One region of the Bacillus sp. ISL-35 genome, then DNA from elsewhere that is predicted to be linked to it. Evidence: riboswitches for the same ligand, from Rfam matches in the RefSeq annotation. Region 1 holds a riboswitch; the other holds the start of a gene.
The links. Region 1 has a riboswitch for cobalamin ahead of J7E38_RS15365 (acyl-CoA thioesterase). Riboswitches for the same ligand answer to the same signal wherever they lie in the genome.

Region 1 (5,968 bases):
GGATGACGTCATAAACGATGGAATGCAACAGATTTTCGACATCGGGATTTTCGGCAAAGTCTTTATACCCGTCTGTTATAAACTCATTCCGCTTGCGCAGGATTGGTTCAGTCCGCCAGTAGTCGAACACTTCCTGCTGCTTCGATTTGGATACGATGCTTGACAGCACATAGCTGTAGGAATGATTGTGAATCACTTCCTGCTGCGCCAGGATGATCATCAGAGCATTCAGGCTGGAGTCGGTTAAATAATCGGCCACCTTGCCGGCGTAGTCCGTTTGAATGCTGTCGAGCAGGGCCAAAAGCCCAATGATTTTTAAAAAGGCATCCTGTTCTTTTTCAGAAAGCATCGAAAATTGCTTGATATCCTTTGACATATTGATTTCAAAAGGGGTCCAGAAATTGCCCAGCATCCTCTTATATTTTGGATATGCCCACGGAAAGCGGACATCATCCCAATTCAGGATATTGGAACTTTGCCCATTTATAATCCCAGTCGAAGCATTTGGTGCACCGGCATCGACAAGTAATCTTTTCTTCAATAGTTTCATCGTGTTCCTTCCTTTCCCCTTAACTATGGCAGCTTTCACATTCGTCCCAATCACCGCTCGATGTTGAGCGGACGTAATAAGTTGTTTTCAGGCCCGATTTCCAGGCATCCATATGCAGATCCAGCAGCGCTTTTGCCTTGATTGTATTTTTTACATAAAAGTTAAATGAAACGGATTGGTCGATATGGCGCTGGCGCCGCGCATTCTGCTTGATGCTCCAATGCTGGTCAACATTGTAGGCCGTCTTGTAAAACCACATCGTATCAGGTGATAGATCAGGTGCAGTCACCGGAATCTTGTAATCTTTCTTTTCCTCGGAATATTCGAGCCTGAAAATCGGATCGATGCTTGCCGTTGAACCCGCAAGGATTGAGGTCGAGGAGTTAGGGGCTACCGCCATCAGATAACCGTTCCTGATGCCATGCTGCTTTACCTCTTCGGCTAGGGCCTCCCATCTTTCACCGTTGTACTGTCTCTTCTCGAAAAACTGTCCTGTCGACCAATCGGAATCTTCGAAATAAGGATATGCCCCTTTTTCTTTTGCCAGCTCAAGGCTTGCGCCAATGGTTAAGCAGGCGATCTCTTCATAGAGAGCATCACAATATTCTACCGACTCTTCGCTTTCCCATTTGATTCCTTTCAGAGCCAGCAGATGGTGCCAGCCGAACGTTCCCAATCCGATTCCCCGATAATTCTTGTTGGTTATTTGTGCCTGCAGCACAGGGATTTCATTGATCTCGATGACGTTATCCAGCATCCGGACCTGGATATTGATCACTCTGTCAAGTACATCATCCATTACACTTTTCGCCAACGAAATGGAAGACAAGTTGCAGACGACAAAATCACCCGGCTTTTTATAAATTAAAATCTTTCCGTCCTCAACTGTTTCTTCTTCAAGGAGGGTCGGGCTCATATTCTGGGTGATTTCCGTGCAAAGATTGCTGCAGTAAATCATCCCTTTATGATGGTTGGCATTCAGCCTGTTGACCTGATCCCTGTAAAACATGTAAGGTGTACCGGTTTCAAGCTGAGAGATCATGATGGATTTAAAGATTTCAATCGCGGGAACGTGCTCACGCGACAAACCTGGATGATTGACGCAGGCCCAATATTTTTCCCTGAACGACCCAGCTCCCTTTTCCTCATCAAAATGATCTTCAAGCGAAAATCCCATTACGCTCCTTACTTCGTGTGGATCAAACAGATACCATTCACCCCGTTTTTCTACCTGTTCCATAAATAAATCCGGAATGCAGATGCCTGTGAATAAATCATGTGTCCTCTGTCGCTCATCTCCATTATTGAGTTTTGCATCAAGGAACGGGAAGATGTCTTTATGCCAGACATCGAGGTAAACAGCAATCGCACCCTGCCGCTGCCCTAATTGATCGACCGAAACCGCGGTGTTATTCAGCTGCTTCATCCACGGGATCACACCGGAGCTGATTCCTTTGAAACCTTTGATATCACTGCCACGGCTTCTAATTTTGCCCAGATACACTCCAATGCCGCCGCCATTCTTGCTCAAGGTGGAGATATCTGTGTTGGAATCATAGATGCTTCTCAAATCGTCTGCTACCGTATCAATGAAGCAGCTCGATAACTGGCCATAGCTTTTACCCGCATTTGCAAGCGTCGGGGTCGCCACTGTCATATAAAGATTTGAGAGCGCCCAGTAAGCTTCCTCTACCAATCCAAGCCGCTTTTCCACCGGTTCTTCAGCCAGCAGGGTCATTGCGATGATCATGAACCGCTCTTGGGGAAGCTCAGCAACCTGCCCACTCTGTGTCCGCGCAAGATACCTTTCCGCCATCGTGACAAGCCCTATGTAGGTAAAAAATTGGTCTCTCTCGGGATCAATCACTTTTTCAAGATATTCGATTTCTTCCCGGGAATAGGAGATTACTAGACGACTGTCATATATCCCAATTTCTATTAATTTATTGATTAATTCGTAAAAAGAACCGTAACCAGCTGTATTTCTGAAGCTTTCACTAAGCTTGTACAATTTTTTCAAGTAAAAACGTGCAGCTGCGTACGTCCAGCCAGGTTCATTCCGGTCGATTCGTTCGACTGCTGTCAAAATCAGCATGTTTTCAATCTGGTCGTCTGACATATTCTTCGCCTCTAGAGCCCGAACCACTCGTTGTTTGAACGACTTAAAGTCCAGTTCAGGAAATGCCTGTTCAATATCCGTTATCAGTTTCGCTGTTTCCTCTTCCTTTACTTGAATACTCATCGATTACCCCTCCACTTGTTTTACTTTTGTCTCATTTCCAGCCTGCGCTGCCTTCTCATTTCAGCAGTGTTAAACAGCTCCCATTCCTCAATACTTTCCGGGACAATACCGGCGACCGGAACAGGCACCCCTTGTTCATCCTTTGCCACCATGGTTAAAATCGAGGTGGTTGTCAAAGTCTTTTTGCATGTCTTCAAGTTCTCGCTTTCCACTTTCACGAACACTTCCATTGATGTCCTGCCTGTTGAAATCACCACGGCTTCCAGAGTTAAAATATCGCCTACTACTGCCGATGACAGGAAATTCACTGAGTCAATTGAAGCCGTGACAACTGCCATCCTGCTGTGCTTCATCGCTGCAATCGCCGCGATTTCATCAATATAGGACAACACGGTGCCGCCAAAAATCGTACCAAGATGATTCGTGTCCGGAGGCAAAACCAGCCGGTTCTGCAAAGTCCTTGACACATTTGTAGATAATCCTTCCATTCCTGACCTCCTGTTTGAAAAATGCTCCCTGAAAATGAGAAAAACCCATCTCGAAAGATGGGTTTAAGTAACGTTGATCAATTAACACCTCATATGTATCCGCAAAACAACACGAGCCTATCAATTTATCCCCGTAATACCTTCCCAATTCCCGAAGAAGATAACACGCATAAATATGGCAGGTCTCCTGACTTGTGCTTCACCCTACTTTAAGGCCTTCCCATCCATTTTTTAGACAGTGGTTCTTCCTTATTTCGTCAGCACTTACAGTTGCGGGAACAGTTCTGGACTTTCACCAGATTCCCTATTAAGTCTTGTTCAGACACCATATTTACCGGTAAATACAATATTTAGTTGTATTTTTTTAAAGAAACACAATATATCGTGTTATGAATTGATAGTAAATCATCTGCCTCGTAATTTCAACTAATTTCATAAAGTACGAAATTATGGATGTGGTCGATATATTGCGAAAAGTGGTCGATATATCTTTATATGTGGTCGATAAAATCAAAAATCCGCTGATATATCCTTAAATGTGGTCGATATAATTTATTTTTCGCCAATAAAGTAATAACCCCCTCGTATGGTGACACTCCTTGGAGTTGTTTGTAGTTTTCTATCCACCCTTATATAGGGTATTTCCCCGGTTCCTTTTCAATCCACCAAGTCCTAACAAAACGCTTTGCATCAAGCTTTTATACCCCTATAAGCATTTTTATTATCCCTTAATTGCTTTCTTGTCAAAAAGTGTTCAAGACTTTTTGACAGAATTGTGATGGTGTCTCCAGATGTGAGGTTCGTCACAACTGATGTGTGATATAAATGGTTTATTAATCTTGTAAACACTCATATCACGTATGGAGGAATTAAAATGGCTCGCATAAATACATGGAACCCTGAAGACGATCGTTTCTGGCAATCTGAAGGAAAAAAGCATGCCCAACGTAACTTGTGGATTTCGGTACCTTCCTTGATGCTCGCATTCATTGTCTGGCAAATCTGGTCTGTGGTTGCAATTCGCCTTAATGATATTGGTTTTAATTTTACGGATCAACAGCTTTTCGCATTGGCTGCCATGCCTGGTCTTGTTGGTGCCACTTTACGGTTTGTGTACACATTTGGAGTAGGAATGATGGGGGGACGCAACTGGACAGTACTGACAACTGCCGTGCTCGCAATTCCGGCTGTCGGCATCGGCTTCGCGGTCCAGAATCCTGACACACCTTACTCAGTGATGCTTTTACTCGCTGCACTTTGCGGCCTGGGTGGCGGAAACTTTTCAAGTTCATCATCCAACATCAGCTTCTTTTTCCCGAAAAAAGCACGTGGAACGGCGCTCGGCATCAACGGCGGTTTAGGCAACATGGGTGTATCGGTCGTCCAATTCGTAACACCATTAATCATTACAACTGGAACGTTCGCTTTCATCGCTGGCGATGGACAGAAATTGTCTAACGGCCAGGAAGTATGGCTCCAAAACGCAGCATTCATCTGGCTGATCCCAATCGCAATCGTCACAATCGCTGCATGGTTCGGCATGGATAACCTGCCTGGCACAAAGCAATCGTTCTCGGATCAATTCGTTATAGTAAAAAGAAAGCACACTTGGATCATGACATGGCTTTACGTGGCAACATTCGGATCTTTCATCGGTTACTCCGCGGCATTCCCGCTTTTATTGAAAACGCAGTTCCCTGAATATATCTCACTTGCCTTCCTTGGTGCCTTCCTTGCTGCCGGTGCCCGCCCTATTGGCGGATGGATGGCTGATAAAATGGGCGGAGCCAAGCTGACATCCATCGTTCTGGTAGTGATGATGGCTGGTGCTGGAAGCGTCATTTACTTCCTTGGCACGAAACAATTCGGCGGCTTCCTGGCATCATTCATGGTACTGTTCATCGCTTCTGGCATCGGTTCTGGTTCAACATTCCAGATGATTCCTGGAATCTTTGTTCCGAAAGAAGCGGCTCCAGTCCTCGGCTTTACGGCAGCATTCGCAGCATATGGATCCTTCCTAATTCCAAAGCTGTTCGGCTGGTCCGTGAAAATTTCCGGAGGTTATGCTCCTGCATTTTTCATCTTCATCGGCTTCTACGTGCTGTCCATTGTTCTGAACTGGTATTATTACCAGAGGAAAGAGTCTGTAGCAGTGTTTGAAGCAAAGAAGACAATAGCGTAAGTTTGAAAGCCTCTCCGATTTAGCGGGGAGGCTTTTTACCATATTTTATGTTTTAAAGCTAGAAAATTTAAGGGAGGCTTTTACCATATTTTATGTTTTAAATACGGGTTTTTTGGGTATATAGAACTATACAGACAGAGAGAATGTTTATTTTTCCAAAGGGGGAGATAAAGCTGCTCACACTTTTTCTATTCCAACGGGAACTGAGTCAACTAAAAAATGACTATCAATCAAGTGCCGACACAGTCATCAAACAGCAAATTCTTAAGGACATTGCGCTGCTGACAGAGGCAATAAATGAAATGAAAGAGATGTTGGAAGCAAAACGCTCCATGCATTATGCCGATGATATATAGCAAAAAAACTTTGTGGTTCCTGTGACAAAAATTAATTATGTAAAACAATAGACCATCAATTTCGATGGTCTATTATTATTGTTAAGCATATGAGTTACCTTTTAATTAGACTCTATCCGGTAATATCCTCTGCAAAAAACTGTATTCCTT
Region 2 (5,968 bases), on a different contig from region 1:
ACTGCCTGTTTCGTACTCGATATAGGTCCCAAATTCGTTTCGCAATTTTAGGCCCAGCAGCTCACCGTAGAAATGCTTTGTTTTCTCCAAATCGGAAACATATAAAATCACATAGCCCATTTTCAGTTCCATGATCATCACCTCTTTAGTTTTACATTCGAGGTTGATTGGCCGGATTCCTTCATTAAAGTTTTTCCAGCTCGATAATTCAGAATCGCTTCCTTTGTGCAGGCATAAATCCCCTCATTGATAAGCTTGCCTAGCTGCGAAGCGGTCCCAGCATAGGAAATCTCTTCCCCCTGCTGGGTAGCGGCGATACAGATACTGTCCGTTGAAATGCCGAAGTTCTGTCCGGCATTCAACAGGGTGCTTCCTTCCAGCTCCTGCAGGGCGCTCATTTTCGCCTCAGCCGCGGTCATTGCGCTCTGGATGAATGCTTCTTCCGAAATTCGGCCATTAATGAACAGCCATGTATTGATATTCCTTGGGCTCTCGCGATGCGTGTTGCCTGCCGAGACCATAATGAAGAGGGACAATTCGCCATCCTCAAAAAACCGGCGTGATACCGTTTCAGCTGGGACAGCTGTCATCATCGCAACCGTCTCGCTCGGCAGAAAACCATTTCCCTGCAGGTACTCAGCCATTTCTGCCTTATGGTCGCTGCAGTCATATTCCATCGGGACCACCCGGTGTACAAAGGAATTATGCCAGCCAATCCCGGCACCCGTTATTCCTGATGACATTGTCCTCAATTTCACCGGTGACTGCAAGGTAATCCGGTCGAGACCGAAATCGAGAAATCTGGCGTCTATTTTAAAATCGGCAGCTTGATTGCCGTCCCACTCGGGAACGAGCAACAGCTGCGGCCTGGCAATTTCCGGATGGGGGTGGTTCTTGATCTGAGTCTTATAGACAGCCTTGATCCGCTCTTCTTTTAAAACCTCAGCAGGAGTATCGACAATCAGCACTTCGCCGTTATCCATGAGCAACAACCTATCACAATATAGCGATGCAAGGTTCAAATCATGGAATATCGAAACGACCGTTAACTGCTCTTCTGAAGCCCAATTTTTCAGCAAATCCAAGAGCTCTTTTTGGAAGCTGAGATCAAGATGGTTCGTCGGCTCATCAAGCAACAGGATTCTCGGCTGTTGAGCCAGTGCCTGCGCAAGATAGACCCGCTGCTTTTCGCCGCCTGATAGTTCAATAATTGATTTTTCCTGGAGATGGGTGATCCCAGTCTGGTCCATCACCTTGAGAACAATCTGCTCATCTTCATCACTCCAGCTGTTGAACCAGCCTTTCTGGTGCGCATAGCGCCCGAGCGAAACGGTTTCTTTCACACTATATGGGAAGGCCTGGTCAGAATGCTGCGGCAGGACCGCCATCATCCTCGCAAGCTGCTTCGGTGAATACTGAGTCAACGGCTTGCTGTCCAGCTCGATGGCGCCTTCTCTGAATTGTAAAGCGCCGCTGATCATTTTTAACAGCGTGGTTTTCCCGCTTCCGTTTGGTCCAAGAATTCCGAACAACTCACCCTTGCCAACCTCGAAGGAGATTCCCTTCAACACCTCGCCGCCTGCATATCCGCCTGTCAAATTCTTCACTGTGATCATCGGCCAGCACTTCTTTCCCTGCGATTTTTCATTAAAATAAACGCAAAAACCGGCGCTCCGATTAATGCCGTGATCACCCCAATCGGCAATTCCGAGGGCGCGATGATGGTCCTTGATATTAGATCAGCGAGAATCAGGAATCCGCCGCCAATCAGCACCGATAACGGCAGCAAATGCCGATGGTCAGGACCCCAGACAGTCCTTGTCAGGTGGGGAATGACCAGGCCGACAAAGCCGATCGTTCCTGATACTGCGACAGCCGATCCGGTCAAAAGCGAACCGGACAGCAATATCAAAAGCTTGCGGCGCTCGACATTGACACCTAGATGCTGTGCCCGCTCCTCGCCAAAGGACATCGCATTCAACTCCCTTGTGTTTGCCAATAAAATCACCAGGCCAATCACGAAGAAAGGAAAAATGATTTTTATATACTCCCAGCCGCGCATTGACACACTCCCGAGCAGCCAGCCGATGATTTGCCGCAGCTCTTCACCGGATAAGGCGATCATCAGCGATATGAACGAGCCGAGAAATGAGCTTAAAATGATTCCCGTCAATATAATGGTTTCTACCCTGAGCAGCCTGTCGACTTTCCGGGCAAAAAACAGCACAAACAGCACCGTAGCGAATGCGAACAAAATGCTGAGCACCGGCAAGGTGAAGGCACCGATCAGCGGCAGCGAAAGGCCCAAAAACAACGTGACGACCGCACCAATAGAGGCACCAGAAGAGATTCCGAGTGTATACGGGTCTGCCAGCGGATTGCGCAGCAGGCCCTGGAACGCAGCGCCGGCAATCGCCAGTGATGCGCCGACAAGTCCTGCCAGCAGAATGCGCGGCAGCCTGATTTCCATGACAATACTTGCGTGCATCGGATCGATTCCTTGTCCCTGTATGCGGAAAATTTCAGCACCAATGATTTTGATGATAGCGGGTACAGGAATGGAAACTGTTCCGATGGAAATCCCAAGCAGCATGGAAATAATAAGGAATGTTGCTGCAAATAGATATGCTAATCCTTTATTATTTAAAAACGTCCGGGTAAATGGCTTTTGCAAGTTCCTCCGCTCCTTCAGCGAGCCTTGGACCTGACCTGGTAACAAGATCGGAGTGGACATCGAATACCTGCTGGTCCTTGACTGCTTTTACATTGTTCCAGCCCTGCCGCGCGAGCACCTGCTCAGCCGCTTTTTCAGTATAGTATCCATAGGTTGTCACAATGACATCCGGATTACGCTCAACCATAGCTTCCGGGTCGACTTTCGGCCAGCCTTCCATATCGCCGGCGGCATTCTTCGCGCCGATCAACTCAAGCATTTCGTTTATAAATGTATGATTACCGGCTGTGTAGATTTCAGGTTCAGGTGAGACCTCAACAAATACAGTCTTTTGCTCTTCCGGTTTGATAGCCTCCGCTTTCTTCTTTAGTTCTGCGAAGCTGTTTTTCATCGTATCAACAAGCTCAGCTGCTTTTTCAGGCTCACCAATCGCTTTTCCAATCATCTCGATTGATTGATACACTTCTTCAAAGGACTGCGCATCATTTACTACGACAACTGCAATTCCTGCGTCCTTTAGTTGCTGCAGCCCTTCTTTTGCCGTATCCGCGGTAGACCCCGGGGCAAGGACAAGGTCTGGCTTTAAGGAAATCATTTTCTCGATATTGAATTCCATGCCGCCGACTTTTTCCTTCGACATTGCTTCCTCTGGATAATTGTCGAAATCTGTGACACCGACAATTGCGTCCCCGCTGTCAAGCGCATAAACGATTTCCGTGTTGCTCGGAATCAGGGAAATGATCTTTTCTGGCTTTTCTTCAATGACAACATCTTCATCAAGCGCATCTTTTACCGTGACAGGAAATCCTGTCTTTTGTTCTTGCGCGGTTTTTTCGCCTTCCTTTTTTTCCGGCTGTGCTTCAGTACCGCAGCCAGCCAGGATCATGGCAGCTGCCATCCATAACAACAATAACTTCTTCATTTGCTTCTCCTCCGTTTTTTCGATAAAAATAAAAAACATCTCCACCTGAAGGGGAGATGTCCGAGTAAGCAAATGTTTTTTATCATAAAAGACATAAAGCCTGTCGGCACCTCCCTATCCTCGTAGGTTTGCTTGGTGCAATGGACAGGCAGGTCTCCTGGCTCATGGTCAATGCTCGCTGCGCCTTCCCATACATTTGTACAGTGGCATGTTGCAGCTTGCTCCCATTTACAGTGGCGGGACCGCGTTGGATTTTCACCAACTTCCCTATTAAGTCTTGTTATAAAAGACACCCGTTCATTTCGATATGTAATTTTCCGCTACAACCCATTATACACGATTTGCCAAAAGTTGCTGCAAAAATTTTGTTTTTTCGACTTATTGTGCAAGCAAGCTCCATTCCTTCAACTTCTTATCGAAAACAAGTCTGCCGTCAGGATTGCTGTGGCTTGCCTCTTTGTATTCATCATGCATGTCATCCATGTTGGCAAAATCTCCGATGATCCAGATCGGTATTTCAATCCTGTTGCGGTTCTGCTGCATATTTTTAAGCGAAAACACAGCACCTTCCTTCAAGGCTGGTATCAGTGAATTCAGGATTTCGTTGCTTACAGATGGATAGGACTTCTTTTTCCGGATCCCAAGCAGCGTTTTTTCCGGTTTCATTTCTCCGAGCTTGCCTGAAAGGACATTGCCAAGCATGCGGAAAAAATCATTGAAATTGCGGTAATAGGTCTTGTTGAACCAGCCGTCCTCATTGGACAGGTATACAAAACGATTATTAAGCTGATTGTAAAAGGGCAGCTTCAAATGATGCTTGATATGCCCGAGATAAAGAAGTTCGGCAATTTCCTGGGCCGTCAGCACATTCAGCGCTTCCACTTCCTCAAAATCGATCCAGCAAAAATCCCCATAAGCATGTACATTGGCTCCTACCAGCTTTTCAGCACCGTCATCCGGTACAAACTCAAATAAAGTATGCCTGTTGAACTCACCATCCTCATAGCGATGCTTCAACAGCAAAAGATGATTAAGCGGATCAGGCAGCGACCTGGCGAATTCATGGAATTCAATTCCATGCGAAAGCACATAATGATCCCTTTCGTTCATGTGGAGATATAATAAATCCCTGCTATAAGGATGGTTCTTTTTCAACAGCAAAACCTCCCGGAAAATTCTAAGCTGCAGAATGCCAGCGACTCCGTACAAATAACGCTTCTTCCATTCTAACAAAAACGGTGGAAAATATCTTATTTTGAATCCTCAAAAACATAATTATTATCCACCTTTCCGGTGAAAAGAATCCCTTTGTTAAAAGAAACTAAACCCTCCTGTCATTCGTCTATACTTGTAGGAATATATTACCTGATGAGGGATTGTGAGGATAATCCTTGTCTGCTAGCATAAAATTACAATACCTTCACAAACAGGCTAATTATTATGTGTAAAAATGATTTGGACAGGGTGTAGCAAATGGATAAATCGACCAAAAAATTCGACCGCTTTGATTGGACGTTAACACTTTTTTTATTGCTGTTTTTCCTGACCAGCTGCCTCGCCATTTATAGCGCCCAGAAGACCGGGCAATATGTTGGCCAGAACTTTTTATATAAGCAAATATTCTGGTATGTCGTCGGTTCAGGTATCATCGCAGCAGTCATGATGTTCGACAGTGAACAATACCGCAAGCTCGCATGGTATTTATACGGCTTCGGAATTTTCCTGCTCGTCTTCCTGTTTTTCGCTCCTGCCAGCATTGCCGAAGAAAGAAACGGAGCCAAAAGCTGGTTTTTCATCGAGCCATTCGGTTCGATCCAGCCTTCGGAATTCATGAAAGTCTTTTTGATTCTAGCCTTGAGCAGCGCCATCTATGCCCACCATAAAAAGAATCCAAGAAAGACACTTCAATCAGACTTCCTGCTGTTCATCAAGCTTGGCTTGATCACCGCCTTGCCGCTAGGGATGATCATGATGCAGCCTGACCTCGGAACTTCCCTGGTCGTGATTGCGATTTTCACAGGAATCATCCTAGTTTCAGGCATCACCTGGAAAATCATCCTGCCTCTCTATGGCGGTGGAGCTGCACTTGGAGCCGGCATTCTGTATCTCGTCATCTGGAAACCTGAGATACTGAAAAAATATATGGGGGTAAAAACGTACCAATTTGGGCGTATTTATGCATGGCTTGATCCGGAAAGCTACCCGGAATATGGCTACCATCTGTTAAAGTCACTCAGTGCGATCGGGTCTGGCATGCTGACTGGAAAAGGTCTCAATGGCAGTGAAGTCTATATTCCTGAAAGCCATACAGACTTTATTTTCAGCGTCATTGGCGAGGAATTCGGTTTTGTTGGCGGCAGTTTTGTCATCAG

Region 2: another riboswitch for cobalamin. It lies ahead of J7E38_RS20205 (ABC transporter substrate-binding protein); the one in region 1 lies ahead of J7E38_RS15365 (acyl-CoA thioesterase).

The regions. Positions count from the first base shown of each region.
Region 1 is NZ_JAGGQK010000011.1:39,149-45,116, reverse strand. It holds gene J7E38_RS15375 (ribonucleotide-diphosphate reductase subunit beta) at 1-550, opposite strand, end outside; gene J7E38_RS15370 (ribonucleoside-diphosphate reductase subunit alpha) at 570-2,792, opposite strand; gene J7E38_RS15365 (acyl-CoA thioesterase) at 2,813-3,280, opposite strand; cobalamin riboswitch at 3,441-3,625, opposite strand; gene J7E38_RS15360 (MFS transporter) at 4,155-5,462, shown strand; gene J7E38_RS15355 (hypothetical protein) at 5,606-5,818, shown strand; gene J7E38_RS15350 (DUF3267 domain-containing protein) at 5,920-5,968, opposite strand, start outside.
Region 2 is NZ_JAGGQK010000019.1:32,045-38,012, reverse strand. It holds gene J7E38_RS20220 (VOC family protein) at 1-132, opposite strand, end outside; gene J7E38_RS20215 (heme ABC transporter ATP-binding protein) at 138-1,616, opposite strand; gene J7E38_RS20210 (FecCD family ABC transporter permease) at 1,613-2,674, opposite strand; gene J7E38_RS20205 (ABC transporter substrate-binding protein) at 2,640-3,596, opposite strand; cobalamin riboswitch at 3,727-3,908, opposite strand; gene J7E38_RS20200 (hypothetical protein) at 3,975-4,751, opposite strand; gene J7E38_RS20195 (FtsW/RodA/SpoVE family cell cycle protein) at 5,070-5,968, shown strand, end outside.